DNA from 2 places in the Kyrpidia spormannii genome. Region 2 is predicted to be linked to the other one. Evidence: riboswitches for the same ligand, from Rfam matches in the RefSeq annotation. Region 2 holds a riboswitch; the other holds the start of a gene.

Region 1 (7,535 bases), 370 kb from region 2:
GAGAAAATCGTTATCGGGACAAAAGATTGGTATTTTCTCAAGACCTTTCATCTCAACCAGTGGTTTGGCAACGACTACATCGTCGGTTACGAGGCCTGGGGATATCCACTGATTTCCCGGGAAATCGCCCTGTCCCGGGTGTTTGTGGCGGTGTTCGCGCTCTGGTTGGTGGTTTCCGCGATGGTGCGGCTGGCCCACCGCTGGCCCTCCACCCGGCGGAAAATGGGGCTGGCGGCGGCTGCGGTGTTGTTTGGGGTGTCGGGGGTGGCCTACGTGCCTTATGGCTTGTGGTGGAAAGACCGATACGACACTCGAGGGACGATCCAACAGTGGACCCCGCAGGAGCAGGGGGCAACAGCAGTTCACACTTCCTTTCCCGTGCAGTCCTACTTGATATCGGTGGATCGGGCAGTGGATGACCGGTTGACTGTTGTCGCCGACCTGACCCTTCGGCCACAGAACCTGGGGCCAGGACAAACCGTGACCTTCACCCTCAATCGTTTATTTCAGATCGACCGCGTGACGGTTGACGGCCAAGAGGTCGCCGTGAGCCGGGATGTTGATCATTTCAGCCTGCCGCGTGCCGCCTTCGGCCAGGGACCGGGGCCGGTGACGGTGCGGGTGCGCTACAGCGGCAAAGTCTATGATTGGCTCACCTCGCCAGGGGAGCGGTTTGCGGCGTTCGTACGGGGGAACGACGTCTATCTGCCTTACACCCAAGGGTGGTATCCGCTCCCGGGGAAGGAGACGCTGAAAATCCGGGAACCGAGCTATATCCAACTCGGTTCCCCCAACGATCTGGAGTTGCAGCCCGCAGACTTCCGGGTGGTGCTTCGGGGCTTTGAGGCGCCGGTATTCGCCAACGTAGCTGGGCACCCAGGGCCCGGAGGAGAGATGGTTTTTTCGGGCGGCCACCTGGACGGTGTGTCATTGTTTGGTGGCACGATTATTCAGGTTGAGGCGGCCCAAGGCGGGACATCAGTCATCTGTAGCCCTTCGAACAGCGTGGAGGCGCGGCGCTTTGCGGCGGAGCTGGACCGGGCGAGAAGCTACGTGCAGCCCTGGCTGAACCCGCCGACAGACCGGGTGCGCAGGGTGGTCTATCTTCCGGTCCCACCTTTGGGCGCGGTGGGGGATCTTCCTCTGTGGCCCGCAGTGCTGAGCGGGGACAGTTTTCTTACCGGAGAAACCCATTATCACAACCTTGACGAATACCGGTTGGCGGAGGTGGTGTCGGCCTGGCTATACGGAATTCCGGACGTCCAGCATGGATTCTGGAGCGATCCGGCGGGGGAAGGGCCCGGGCGGGATTCCGTGACCCGGGACATTGGCCGGGCGTTGGTGTACGTCGTTTTACGAGAGGGGGTTGGGTTGCCCTCGGGGAAGTCGCTTGCCGCTGTGGGGGGGTTGAACGATGTCGTGCGGCAGCCCATCGATCAGGCCCTGGCTGCCGGGCAGAGCGAGAAGGTGCGCCAAGTGTTGAAGGGGTTCTATGACCGGGTGTTCCGGGGGGCGACTGCTCCTAACGCGAATCTGCCTGCGATTTCCGTGCAGCAATGGCAGGAAGCCTGGAGGGGAACGCCATGACTCTGTGGCTGCGGGAATGGCGGTCCCTGCGATCGGCCATGGCGGCGGCGATCGCGGGGTATGTGATGTTGGTGCTTCTGTCCTTGATCGTGGCGGACAGGCCGAGGAACGTATTCTACTATAATGAAATGGGATCCGTGCTCCTGGCGATCATGGCAAGTGGGACATTGTTCCAACGGGAACTGTCCGGCAGCCAAATGGAATTGTTCGCCGCCTATCCGGCCTCTTTGGCGGGGATGGTAGTGAGGAAGGGGGTTTGGGCCCTCGGAGTGGTCCTCGTGTTTCATCCCATGTGGACCCTTGTGTACCTTTGGAAATTCCAGGGGATGATTACATACGTATCCATTCCTTGGGCGGGAGTCGGGCCGGGGGCGCCGGTGTCGGAGATTGATCTGCTGGCCGTGGCTGTGCCGGGGTATCTGGCGGCCATTGGGATCACTATCGCGGTGATGGTGGCCGCCAAGCGGGTGCACATTGGGCTTCTGGCTGGTTTCGGTTTCTGGCTGTGGCAAAGCCTTCAAGGGCCCGGCCTAGGAAGCGTGAGTTTGTTCACGCCGTATCTGCCGCAAAATACTTCACTTTTGGCGAATCGGTTGGTTTGGGCGGGGATCGGGATGGTTTGCGTCGTTGTTGCGGCCGGCCTGGCGGAACGAAGAGAGCGGTGGATCGGCGTCGACTCGCCCGAATAGGTCCTTGGAAGGGGCGGCCCCTAGGCCGCTTCCGCGCGGGAAGAGTGTCGGCATGCCCCCTATGGGCGCCTTCTTCCAAGGAGGACCAGCGTTAGCACGTCACCTTGCGCGCACTTTCCTCCACCTGGGCGCTGGCCGCAAGCGCGAGGGCCTGGTCCAAATCCTGGATCAGGTCATCAATGTGTTCAAGGCCTACAGACAGCCTCAGAAGAGAGTCCGTGACGCCGAGGCGCTGTCGTACATCTGGGGGAACGTCGGCATGGGTCTGGACCGCCGGGTAGGTGATCAGCGATTCGGTGCCGCCGAGGCTTTCTGCAAAGGTGATCACCCGCAGGTGCGCGAGGATCGGGGGCACCCACCTGTTGTTCGCCACTTCAAAGGCAATCATCCCACCCCACCCGCTGGCCTGTGCCCGATGCACGGCGTGGCCGGGATGGTCCGGGAGTCCGGGGTAATACACCCGGGATACCCGGGGATGTGCCTTCAGCCACTCGGCCAGGGCTCGGGCATTGCTTTCATGCCGGTCCATGCGCACGTGGAGAGTTTTTACCCCCCGCAACAGCAGCCAAGCGTCCTGAGGACCTAACACCGCGCCAATGGAATTTTGAATAAAAGCCAGGGAATCCGCCAACGCCTCTGACTTTACGACTACTGTGCCGGCCAAGACATCGTTGTGTCCGCCGAGATACTTGGTGGCCGACTCGACCACGATGTCCGCCCCCAGTTCCAGGGGCCGTTGCAGGTACGGAGTCATAAAGGTGTTGTCGACAATGAGCCAGGCTCCGCGTTCGTGGGCAAGCCGTGCCAATCCCCGAAGGTCGGCGATTTTGAGGGTGGGATTGGTCGGCGTTTCCACGAACAGCGCCCGGGTATGGGGGCGGATTTGCTTGGCCACGGCCCGCAGGTCGGAGGTGTTTACATAGGTGGTTTCCAGACCCAGTGGGCGAAAGAGCCGTTCGAATAAACGGTAGGTGCCGCCGTATAGATCGTCCGAGAGCACGAGATGATCTCCTGGGCGAAACAGGCGGCCGATGGCGTCGATGGCCGCCATGCCGGAAGCGAAGGCAAACCCCCGGCATCCCCCGTGCAAGGCGGCGATCGTTTCCTCCAAGGCCAGGCGGGTCGGATTCGAGGTTCGGGTATAGTCGAAACCGGTCGAAGAACCGAGGCCGGGATGAGCGTACGTGGTGGCGTGGTGGATGGGTAAAGAAATCGCTCCGGTGATGGGATCTCGGCGGGTTCCCGCCTGGGAACATCGCGTGTCAATGCGCATGCCTAACCCTCCTGCAATTCCGGTGGAAACCCGTTCCAGAATGGCAAAACCCACTCCTGAGGGGAGTGGGTTGTCAACAAAAGCCGATCCTCCGGCACTCCTCTCATCTCTCAGGTCGCTCACGCGGCCTGCAGGAATTGGCACCTCTCCGGACATTCCGGTGGTTGCCGGGCTTCATCGGGCCAGTCCCTCCGCCACTCTGGATAAGAGTTCACCGATTCGATTGTTGAGTACACCATATCATGGAACGATCTTTTTGTCGAGAGCGTTCAGCGCCGCAGGGCGGAGTTGTCATATTCAAAAATCGCCAGGCGGTTCAACAAGTCCTGCAAAGGATCGGCCGCAGGCCGCAGGGGTGACGCGTTCGGCCGGGAGGCTTCCCGGGCGGCGATGGTCGTCAGGGTGCCGGGCGGCTGATTCGTTTCAGAAGGTCCTGCCGGAGCGGGCAGGTGCAGGATATCTACCAGAATCGGTTGGAGGCGGTTCCAGCGGACGTAGCCGTTGTGGTCGGCGCTGACCTGAATGGTGGTCCCGCCGAAGGGATATTGTTGGGCCGGGGCGGGCACGGCGCCGTCATTGGCGGGATATCCCAAAGCCGACAGGGCGGCATAGCCCGCCCGGAGAAAAGGGCTGCTGATCGTATCGGCTGACGGGATGCTCCCTACCACAGACACCACCCGGAGAGCGCGAAGGGTGGGGTTCTCGCTATGTAAAGCGGTCACTTCCTGCCGCACCTTGGCCGGAGTAAGGCTGCGGTCCGCCGCCGCGCCGAATAACGTTGCGGGAATCGGCGAATCCGGGGGCAACTGGACCACGCGGTTCAAAAGGTTTGCCAGAGGGCTCCCGCCCCAGGGGGTGCCGAGGCTGATCAGAGCCGCGGCGTCCAGCGGCCGGTAGTCGCCCAGGGCCACGTACGCATCAAGGCCCCCCATGCTGTGGCCGATGAGGACCAAGCGGCCATCGATGCCCGGGACTTGCTGGCGAAGAACGCTGAGTTGGCCCGCCAACAGATGGCCATTGGCAATAAAATCCGCATCAGGGTCCAACTTCACCGTGGCCACGTTATAACCCGCCGCATAGGCTTCACGGTATACGTCTGTAAATACCGACGCATCTTCATAAATCCCGTTGATAAACAGGAGAAATGGACGATTCTCATCGTGGATGTGGTAAAATACGGTGCCGATGGGATTCCGGCGGACCGCGTCCACCGTGAATTGATCGGGACTTACATCGATCAAGCGAATGTGGTGTGTGATCTTTGGTGTCAAAGAGCCGACCTCGCCCCCGACGGTAATCGGGACGCCGGGGTTCTCAGCGGCCAAGGGCTCCCCATTGGTGATCGCCGGATGGGTATAGGAATAAGCGAACGCTTGGCTCATCCCCATGGCGGCAAAAGCGACGGTCACGCTCAGGATCTGGCGAAGCTGTTTACGGGTGTCCAACTCTTCGTCACTCCCTCGATCCGGAAGAATTCCGCGTTGTTGTGTCTCCGGAGAGCTTCGGCACAGCCGTGCGCGGAGATTCAGTGAACCGCCGGATCATGGGTTCCGGAGCATCTGCGCGAAGCCGAAGAGGGCATGGTCGATCGGCTGTTCATCGCTCGTGTCATGTCCATCCTATCACAGACCCCGGTGCTCATGAAACGGGGAGAAAAAATTTTGGCGCGGAAATATAGGGCCAAGGGCTTCCGCGGAGGGCCATTGATGTCAGTGGTGGTGGGCCAGGGAATAAACCAACTTTGGGACTCAGGTCGACCGGGACTTTGTCATCGTCGAGTTGCACGCCGGGGATCACGTGGGATACGGGGAGTGCACCGTCGCTACAAAGCCTTTGTACAATGAAGAGACGCCCGAAACGGCTCGGATCGACCAGGTTCCGTTGCGGACGGCTTTGGTGGCAGAAATGCTGAAGGTTTTGGCAGCGTAATGAATAGATCCCAGCGGGCGGGAGTTTCCCCGCCGCTTTTGTCATGGGGTGGGTTGGAAAGATAAAGCGGACGTAAACCGTTTTGGAACACTTTTGTTATCGAACAAACACGGGTTCCGGAAGGATTTTTTCGGGCGGCGTCGTAAAATGTTTGTTGATGGAGCTATTTTCTATATGAATACAAAATATACAGAATTGGGGGTCGACAGATGGATTTGACGAATGCAGTACCCGGGCGACCGGACGGGCAACTCCAAGATTACGAGGCCGCCCGGCAGGTGTCATGGGACGAAGAAGCGAAACAGTTCACTTGGTGGAAGACTGGCCGGGTCAATGCCGCGTTTGAGGCGGTGGACAGGCACGTAGAAGAGGGACGCGGCGATGCGCCGGCGATTTTATATTACGATGGGGTCCGGGATGAAACCTGGAGTTTTCGCCGGTTGCGGGATGATGCGGCCCAATTCGGGGATGCACTGCGGCGACTTGGGATCGGTCGGGGAGACCGGGTGTTTTTGTTCATGCCCAAGGGTCCAGAACTGGCTGTTGCACTACTCGGAATTATCCGCATCGGAGCGGTGGCCGGGCCGCTATTCGAAGCGTTCATGGAGACAGCGGTACAGGACCGGCTGGCAGACAGCGGTGCTGTTGCGGTGGTGACGACGCCGACCTTGCGCCCCCGCATCCCGAGGGAACGGCTTCCCGAGCTGCGCCACGTGATCCTGGTGGGGGCAGAGGCGTCGGATGCTGAGGCGGGAGAATGGTCCTATACCGAACTCATGAAGGGAGCCTCCGCCGACTCGCCTGTAGAATGGGTGGATCGGGAGTCGCCCATGCTTCTTCATTATACGTCCGGATCCACCGGTAAACCCAAAGGGGTCGTCCATGTGCACAACCTGATGATTCACCAGTACCGGGTTGGGCGGTGGGTTTTGGATCTGCGCCCCGACGATATTTATTGGTGTACCGCGGACCCGGGGTGGATCACCGGAACGTCCGCTGGTCTGTTCGCGCCTTGGCTTCACGGTGTCCCGGTGGTCATTCGGGGCGGGCGATTCCAACAGGAGGGTTGGTACGAGACTGTCGAAAAATTCGGCGTCACGGTCTGGTTCAGTGCCCCCACGGCATTCCGCATGTTGATGGCCGGCGGCGATGAGTTGCCAAAACGCTATAACTTGTCATCGCTCCGGCACGTTCTCAGTGCCGGGGAGCCGTTAAATCCGGAAGTATTTCGCTGGGGACTGCGCGCCCTGGGAAATCGCATCCACGACAACTGGTGGATGACGGAAACGGGTTGCACGATGATCACGAACTACCCCGCTCTGCCGATCAAGCCCGGTTCCATGGGCCGGCCCCTGCCGGGAATTGAGGCGGCCATTCTGGACGATCAAGGCCGGGTTCTCGGTCCAAACCAACTGGGGAACCTGGCCATCCGCGCCGGATGGCCGGGCATGATGCGGGCCATCTGGAATAATGAAGAGAAGTACAAGCAGTATTTTCCATTTGAGGGTTGGTACATCAGCGGGGATTCCGCCTATCGGGACGAAGATGGATACTTTTGGTTCCAGGGCCGGGTGGACGATGTCATCAACACCTCTGGGGAGCGGGTTGGCCCCTTTGAAGTGGAAAGCAAATTGGTGGAGCACCCGGCCGTAGCCGAGGCCGGGGTGATCGGCAAACCCGATCCGGTCCGAGGGGAGATCATCAAAGCCTTTATTTCCTTGAGGCAGGGCTACGCGCCCACGGAGGAACTCAAACAAGAGATCCAGCAGTTCGTGCGCAACGGCCTGGCGGCTTACGCCATGCCCCGGGAGATTGAATTCCGGGACAAACTGCCCAAAACTCGCAGTGGCAAAATCATGCGTCGGGTTTTGAAGGCGTGGGAATTGGGCCTGCCGACCGGGGATTTATCCACGATGGAGGATTAAGGCTCTCTGATGAACGAGCCGGGGTCCGGGTTTCACGGGCCCTGGCTATTTTTTGCCTCCTGCCCGGTGGAGACCAACCGGCCATCCCGGGTGCACTCAGCCCTCGGCCCAGAATATCGAGGGCTTATTCAT
Region 2 (7,535 bases):
TCGTCGAAAAGATCGGGGCACTGGCCCGGCCCGAGGAGATCGTGTTCGCACCGGAGTTGCCGAAAACCCGCAGTGGCAAGATCATGCGGCGCCTTCTTCGGGATGTGGCCGAGGGCCGCGTATTGGGGGACACCACAACCTTGGCGGATCCCGGGGTCATGGAAGACTTGAAAGCGCGCTACGCAGAAAAAGAAGAGTAAGATATTCAAGCCACAGTGGGGACACCGCCGCGACCGGTGAGATCGCGGCTGGTCACAGATGACAGAGGGGGTATGATGCTATGGCGAGCGAAGTGAAGATCACGGGGATTTCGGACCCGGGGCCGCTGGGGCTGGCGGCTTTTGCCCTGACCACTTTTGTGCTCAGTTCCATCAATGCCGGGCTATTCCCGGAAGCGGTACTCGGGACGTTTCTCCCCTTGGCGTTGTTTTATGGGGGACTGGCGCAATTGTTGGCCGGCATGTGGGAGTTTCGGACGGGCAACACGTTTGGCGCGACAGCCTTTTCTTCCTACGGGGCTTTTTGGATGTCCCTGGGGACCTTTGTCTACCTACAGTTAAAAGGGGTGCTGGATTTTAAGGTCGACGCAGGTGTCGCATTGGGACTTTTCCTTCTCGCCTGGACGATTTTCACGTTTTATATGTGGATCGGGTCTTTTCGAACCAACAAGGCGCTCATCACCGTGTTTACGCTCTTGTTCCTCACCTTTGTCCTGCTGACCGTCGGCGCTTTCGGTCCTGTGGGGGCAACCCATGTCGGCGGATGGCTGGGGATTCTGACGGCGGTGGTGGCCTGGTACACCTCCGCAGCGGGAGTCATCAACAGCACCTTCGGCCGGACGGTTTTGTCGGTGGGGGCAAAACCTCAGGGGCGGCAGGTTTCCCCGGGTTCCCCTGCGGCCAGCGCCTGACGGGCTGCCGCCCGGCCGCCCATGGGGTAAAGGGGAGATGAATCGACGATCGCCCGGGAGAATCGGGCGGGTCTGGGGACCGGTTTGGCGGGACCCGGGCCCGCCTTTTCAAGCCTATACACAATCCGGGAATCTATGATATACTTTGTGGCGAACTCAATGACGCACTCTCGATGCCCGAACGGGGGTAGAGGCGCGAGGTCCAAGAGTACCGGCGGGGAGGCGAAGGGGCCGACGATCCGCCCGGGAAAGGGGATTTCGCCGAAGCGTCGGCGGCGGCCCTCAAGGCGCCGGCGCTGGGCCCGGATCGAAAAGGTCCGGGACTGTCACAAGGGGTTCCCTTGTGGAGTGCTACTGCGTGGGAGAGAGGTTGCGATTCCGTGTGAGTATGAACAGCGGTAGATCGGGCCTGTCTACGGCTGTTTTTTTGTGTCTGTTCCGCCGCCGGCCGCCGGCGGGGCCGGCGCACGCGGCGAGGAGGAGAGAAATGTGGCGCGAATCGTGATGAAGTTCGGGGGCAGTTCCGTGGCGACGGCGGAGCGCATGGTAAAGGTGGCGCAAAGGGTTGCGAAAACCAGGGCCGAAGGTCATCAGGTGGCGGTGGTGGTCTCGGCGATGGGCGATACCACCGATGATCTCATCGCCCTGGCCAAGCAGGTGAATGAGCGGCCGCCAGCCCGGGAGTTGGACATGCTCCTGAGCACCGGGGAGCAGGTGTCCATCGCCGTGTTGACCATGGCTCTCCAAGGGCTCGGCGTACCGGCGACGTCTTTGACCGGAGGCCAGGCCGGGTTCCGGGTAGAGCAGGTATTCGGGAAGGCTCGGATCTTGGAGGTGAGGCCCGATCGTGTCGACGCCCTGCTTCGCGACGGCCATGTTGCTGTGGTGGCAGGTTTTCAGGGCGTGACCGACGATGGGGAGATCGCCACCTTGGGCCGGGGCGGCTCGGACACCACCGCCGTGGCCCTGGCGGCCGCTTTGAAGGCGGATGTCTGTGAGATCTACACGGACGTGGACGGCGTGTACACGACAGATCCCCGTATTGTCAAGGAAGCCGCCAAGATCCCGGAAATCTCCTATGACGAGATGCTGGAGTTGGCGAACCTCGGCGCGGTGGTGCTGCACCCCCGGGCAGTGGAATATGCCAAATTGTATCGGGTGCCTTTGGTGGTGCGCTCCAGTTTTCATGACGGACCCGGGACATGGGTGAAGGAGGATGCGAACGTGGAACAAGGACAGGTGGTCCGGGGCATTGCTCATGATCTCAACGTCGCCAAGGTGTCGCTGGTGGGGGTCCCCAATCGGCGGGATAGTCTAGGTAGAGTTTTTCACGCCCTGGCGGAGGAAAACGTGAACGTGGACATTATCGTTCAGAGCATCGTGCATAATGATGTCCATGATATTTCTTTTACTGTCTGTCGGGACGACCTTCCTGTGACCCTTCGGGTATTGGAAGATCTGCGGGTGGAGCTGGGAGCTGGAGAGATTGTGGCGGAAGAAGAATTGGCAAAGATCTCCATCGTCGGCGCAGGCATGATTAGCAACCCCGGCGTGGCGGCCCGGATGTTCGACGCGCTGATTGAAGCGGGGCTGTCCATCCGGATGGTCAGCACCTCGGAGATCAAAGTGTCTTGTGTCGTCGACGCCAGGGATGTCAAACGAGCGGTACAAGTGTTGCACCAGGCCTTCGAATTGTCCGCCTCAGCTGAAGAGAAGGTCAATCCGGTCAAAGCATAAGTCGATGCGGCCCTCGTTAGCGAGGGCCGCTCCAGGTGATTTGCTCCACGCGCTCGATGGTCAAAAACCCCTGAAAGGACAGGTGGTCTAAGGTGTTCAGATAGCGCCGGATCACCGATTCCTCATCCACGAATTCAACAATGAGCGGCAAAGCCGATTCGGTTTCAAAATAACGCCAGCTCCTCTGCACGCCGCTACGGCCGAATCCTTCCAAGGCACGGTATAGCGTCGCGCCTGCCAGGCCTGTGGAACGGGCCAACTCCATCAATACCCGGGCCGTCGGACGACCGTGAATCCGGTCGCGTTCCGTGCAGTAGATCCGAAGCCGGAGGCGGGATTCGGCATCCCACATGGCGGGTCCCTCCAGCTGCCCCGCGGGGCGCAGATGTCGATGGTAATGTATGTCGGCCAAGGCTGGACATTGACGGCTGGCGCCCAGGGCTGTCAGCGGATCGCTTGGTTACGGGAGATTTTCTCCGGTGCTTCTCCGCCAGGTTGACAGGCGATTTTGACCCGTGGTACACTCAACCTCAAAGCTTACAAACAACAATTGAATCGTTCGGAGAACTCTTATCGAGAGTGGTGGAGGGACTGGCCCGATGAAACCCGGCAACCACCGCCAGAAGGCGGAGAGGTGCCAATTCCTGCAGGACCTGGGTGGATCCTGAGAGATAAGAGGTGGACACTGCCCTTGCAAGCCCCCTCTTCTCGCAGAGGGGGCTTTTCAGTTGTGGCGTGTCAGGAAGGGAGTGAGGGCGATGGGTCATGCCTTCGGGGTCAAAGGTGTGGTAAAAGTCGGACCCGTAACCCTGGACAGCGGGCGGGTCCTGGACGAGGTGGACATCGCCTACGAAGCTTATGGAGACCCGGAGAACGCCCGGGATCGAACGATCCTGGTGTGTCACGCTCTGACCGGAGACGCGCACGCCGGGAATTTGGACGGGCAGCCCGGATGGTGGGACGGGCTGATCGGTCCGGGACGAGTCCTGGACACGAATCGTTTTTATATCGTCTGTTCGAATGTGCTCGGGGGGTGTGCGGGGTCGACGGGGCCGGCGTCCCCGGGTCCGGATGGGCGCCCGTGGGGGCTGCGATTCCCTCCCATTACCATCCGGGACATGGTGGAAGCCCAGAGGTTGTGGCTGGAGAAGCTTGGCATCACTCATCTCTACGCGGTGATCGGGGGTTCCATGGGCGGGATGCAGGCCTTGGAATGGGCGGTGACCTACCCCGACCGGGTTGAGCGGTGTATTCCCATCGCCACCAGTGCTCGACTGTCTGCCATGGCGATTGCGTACAACGACGTCATGCGCTTGGCGATCATGAATGACCCGGCGTGGAACGGCGGGGATTACTATAATGGGGAAAAACCTGCGGCGGGTTTGGCCCTCGCCCGGATGGTGGGCATGATCACCTATCGCGGGCCCCAGTTGTATAACGCCCGGTTTGGCCGGAGCGTGGTAGGGCGGGAAGAAGAGGACGGACCGGTGGATTTTGAGGCGAGATTTCAAGTGGAAAGTTATCTTCGATACCAAGGTGAAAAACTGGTGCGGCGGTTTGACGCCAATTCGTACCTGTACTTGATCAAGGCTATGGACTTACATGATATCGGCCGGGGCCGGGGCGGGGTGGCCGCCGCCTATGCCCGGACGGAGGCGGAATTTCTCTGCATCGGGATCGATTCGGATATGTTGTATCCCGCTGCGGAACAGATCGAAATCGCCGAAGGACTTGCGGCGACCGGTAAAAGGGTGGAGTATCGCGAGATTCGCTCGGTGTACGGTCACGACGCATTTTTAGTGGAATTTCAACAGATGTCTGCGGCCCTCAGCGAGTTCCTGAACCCGGCGGCACGATCGGTATATGCCCCGGAGGGGTGACCCAGGTGCACGTCCCGACCGGGCGCCTCCGTCCCCATCCGGGGGCTTCCGTTTCTGTACAACGTCTCGTGCTGGGGTGTTGTATCTGCAACACAATATGAAATACGTGAATTCCCTGACCTGTATCCACACATGATCTCCTCCTGTTCGCCTTCGTGGACGGCCTCGTTTCCTTGACATGCCCACCGGGAAACTTTAAAATTTCTTTGTACGTTGAGCCGCGGCGACGACGTTTCGGGCATGCTATCGATATGGGTTCGGGGTGAGCGGGCAATCACCTAGGATTGCCTTCCTTTTATGCTGTTTTGAGGCCAACAGAAGGAGGAACGATTTGCGGTGTCACAGGACAAGAGGGAGTTTATTTTTCGGAGGCTACATACCTTGGCGGGTGTGGTGCCGGTGGGTCTCTTCCTGATTGAGCATTTGTTCACAAATGCCAGCGCCATTAACGGCCCCCAGGCGTTTAACGACGCTGTCGCCTTTATTCAGAATCTCCCGTTTCTGACGTTGATTGAGTTTGTCTTCATTTTTATCCCCCTCTTGTACCACGGGGTGTACGGATTGTATGTGGCCTTTACCTCCGGGTACAACGTGGGACGCTACGGCTGGTTTCGGAATTGGATGTTCGTCCTCCAGCGCGTAACCGGAGTGATCACCTTCATTTTTATTGTTTTCCACCTCTGGACAACGCGGTTCAGCGGGAATGCCCCCAGCTTTGACCTCGTCCATCGCATTGTCGCCAATCCAGTGGCCTTCTGGTTCATGGTGATCGGTGTGGTCGCCGCGGTATTTCACCTCAGTAATGGCTTGTGGTCGTTTTGCATTCACTGGGGCATCACGGTGGGGCCGCGTTCCCAACGGGTTTTCGCTTACGTGTTCGGAGTCTTTTTCCTCGTTTTGAGCTATGTCGGCATCAGCGCACTAGTCGCATTCACCCACGGGGCGGCGTGAGGAGGAATCGGGCATGGGTCAGCAGAAAGTGATCGTCGTCGGCGGCGGCTTGGCCGGTCTTATGACCACGATTAAAGTGGCGGAAGCGGGCGTGCCGGTGGACTTGTTTTCCCTGGTCCCCGTCAAGCGTTCCCATTCGGTGTGCGCCCAGGGAGGCATCAACGGGGCGGTGAACACCAAAGGCGAGGGCGACTCCCCCTGGGAACATTTTGACGACACGGTTTATGGAGGCGATTTTCTCGCCAATCAGCCTCCGGTCTTGAAGATGTGCGAGGCGGCCCCCGGGATTATTTACCTCATGGACCGGATGGGGGTCATGTTCAATCGAACACCGGAAGGGTTGCTCGACTTCCGGCGGTTTGGCGGAACGAAACATCACCGCACGGCTTTTGCGGGAGCCACCACGGGCCAGCAACTGCTTTACGCTTTGGACGAACAGGTGCGGCGCTTCGAAGCGGCGGGCTTGGTGCAGAAGTATGAGGGCTGGGAATTTCTCCAGGCGGTCATCGACGATGAGGGCGTATGTCGGGGGATCATAGCCCAGGATTTGCGCTCCATGGAGATCCACGCTTTTCGCAGCGACGCCGTGGTGATGGCGACCGGGGGGCTTGGGCTGATCTTCGGCAAGAGCACCAATTCGATCATCAATACGGGTTCTGCGGGATCGGCGCTGTACCAGCAAGGCGTGTATTTTGCAAACGGGGAGTTTGTGCAGGTGCATCCCACGGCGATTCCGGGGGACGACAAGCTGCGCCTAATGTCCGAGTCGGCCCGGGGCGAAGGCGGCCGGGTGTGGACTTACAAGGACGGGAAACCGTGGTATTTTCTCGAAGAAAAATACCCGGCCTACGGCAATCTCGTACCCCGGGATATCGCCACCCGGGAGATCTTTCACGTGTGTGTGGACCTGGGGCTCGGGATCAACGGGGAAAATATGGTCTATCTCGATGTATCCCACATCCCGGCGGATGTCCTCAACGTGAAACTGGGTGGGATCCTGGAGATCTATGAAAAATTCGTAGGGGAGGATCCCCGGAAGGTTCCGATGCGGATTTTCCCGGCGGTTCACTATTCTATGGGTGGTTTGTGGGTGGATTATGACCAGATGACCAATATCCCCGGTCTTTTTGCCGCTGGCGAAGCGGAGTACCAGTACCACGGCGCGAACCGCCTGGGGGCCAATTCTCTCTTGTCCTGTATCTACGGCGGCATGGTGGCGGGCCCCAAAGCGGTGGAGTGGATCCGGGGCGTGAAAAAATCGGCCGATGACCTGCCGGACGGTTTGTTTGAGACGGAAAGGAAAAAGCAAGAGGAACGGTTTGAGTCGATTCTCCGCATGGAAGGGCCGGAGAATCCCTACAAACTGCATCGGGAACTCGGTCAGTGGATGACCGACAATGTGACCATTGTCCGCTACAATGACCGTTTGAAAAAGACGGACGAAAAGATTCAAGAGCTGATGGAGCGGTGGCACCGCATCGGTGTTGCGGACAAATCCCGGTGGGAAAACATGATGGCGCCTTTTACCCGTCAGTTGTGGAACATGTTGCAGCTGGCCCGGGTGATCACCCTGGGGGCCCTGAACCGCAACGAGAGCCGGGGGGCTCATTATAAACCGGAGTTTCCCAACCGGGATGACGAAAACTGGCTTAAAACCACGAAGGCAAAGTATACGCCCGATGGCCCGGTATTCGAATACGAGCCGGTGGATGTATCCTTGATCAAGCCCAGGCCGCGGAAGTACGACGTGGAGAAGGAGGAGACCAAGGCGTGAGCGAGAAAACGATCCGCCTCATCATACAGCGGCAGGATACCCCGGACAGTAAGCCCTATGACGAGGAGTTTGAGGTTCCTTATCGGCCCAATATGAACGTCATCGCCTGTCTAATGGAAATTCAGCGGAATCCCGTCAACGCCAAGGGGGAGCCGGTATCCCCGGTGGTATGGGAATCCAATTGCCTGGAAGAGGTGTGCGGCGCCTGTTCGATGGTGATCAACGGCAAACCCCGCCAGGCCTGTACGGCCCTTGTTGACCAATTGGAGCAGCCGATCCGTCT

The links. A riboswitch is a leader RNA that binds a small molecule or an ion and turns the genes downstream of it on or off. The one in region 2 is predicted to bind S-adenosylmethionine.
Region 1: linked by a shared signal. The riboswitch ahead of CVV65_RS02865 (trans-sulfuration enzyme family protein) and the one ahead of metX (homoserine O-acetyltransferase MetX) in region 2 are both predicted to bind S-adenosylmethionine.

Annotation. Positions count from the first base shown of each region.
Region 1 covers NZ_CP024955.1:563,357-570,891, forward strand. Annotated here, with positions in the region: gene CVV65_RS02855 (hypothetical protein) at 1-1,587, shown strand, start outside; gene CVV65_RS02860 (hypothetical protein) at 1,584-2,276, shown strand; gene CVV65_RS02865 (trans-sulfuration enzyme family protein) at 2,368-3,549, opposite strand; SAM riboswitch class I at 3,650-3,759, opposite strand; gene CVV65_RS02870 (lipase family alpha/beta hydrolase) at 3,819-4,994, opposite strand; gene acsA (acetate--CoA ligase) at 5,688-7,403, shown strand.
Region 2 covers NZ_CP024955.1:933,599-941,133, forward strand. Annotated here, with positions in the region: gene acs (acetate--CoA ligase) at 1-200, shown strand, start outside; gene CVV65_RS04605 (acetate uptake transporter) at 281-910, shown strand; lysine riboswitch at 1,091-1,272, shown strand; gene CVV65_RS04610 (aspartate kinase) at 1,400-2,647, shown strand; gene CVV65_RS04615 (DUF190 domain-containing protein) at 2,664-2,999, opposite strand; SAM riboswitch class I at 3,215-3,325, shown strand; gene metX (homoserine O-acetyltransferase MetX) at 3,376-4,527, shown strand; gene CVV65_RS04625 (succinate dehydrogenase cytochrome b558 subunit) at 4,864-5,478, shown strand; gene sdhA (succinate dehydrogenase flavoprotein subunit) at 5,492-7,252, shown strand; gene sdhB (succinate dehydrogenase iron-sulfur subunit) at 7,249-7,535, shown strand, end outside.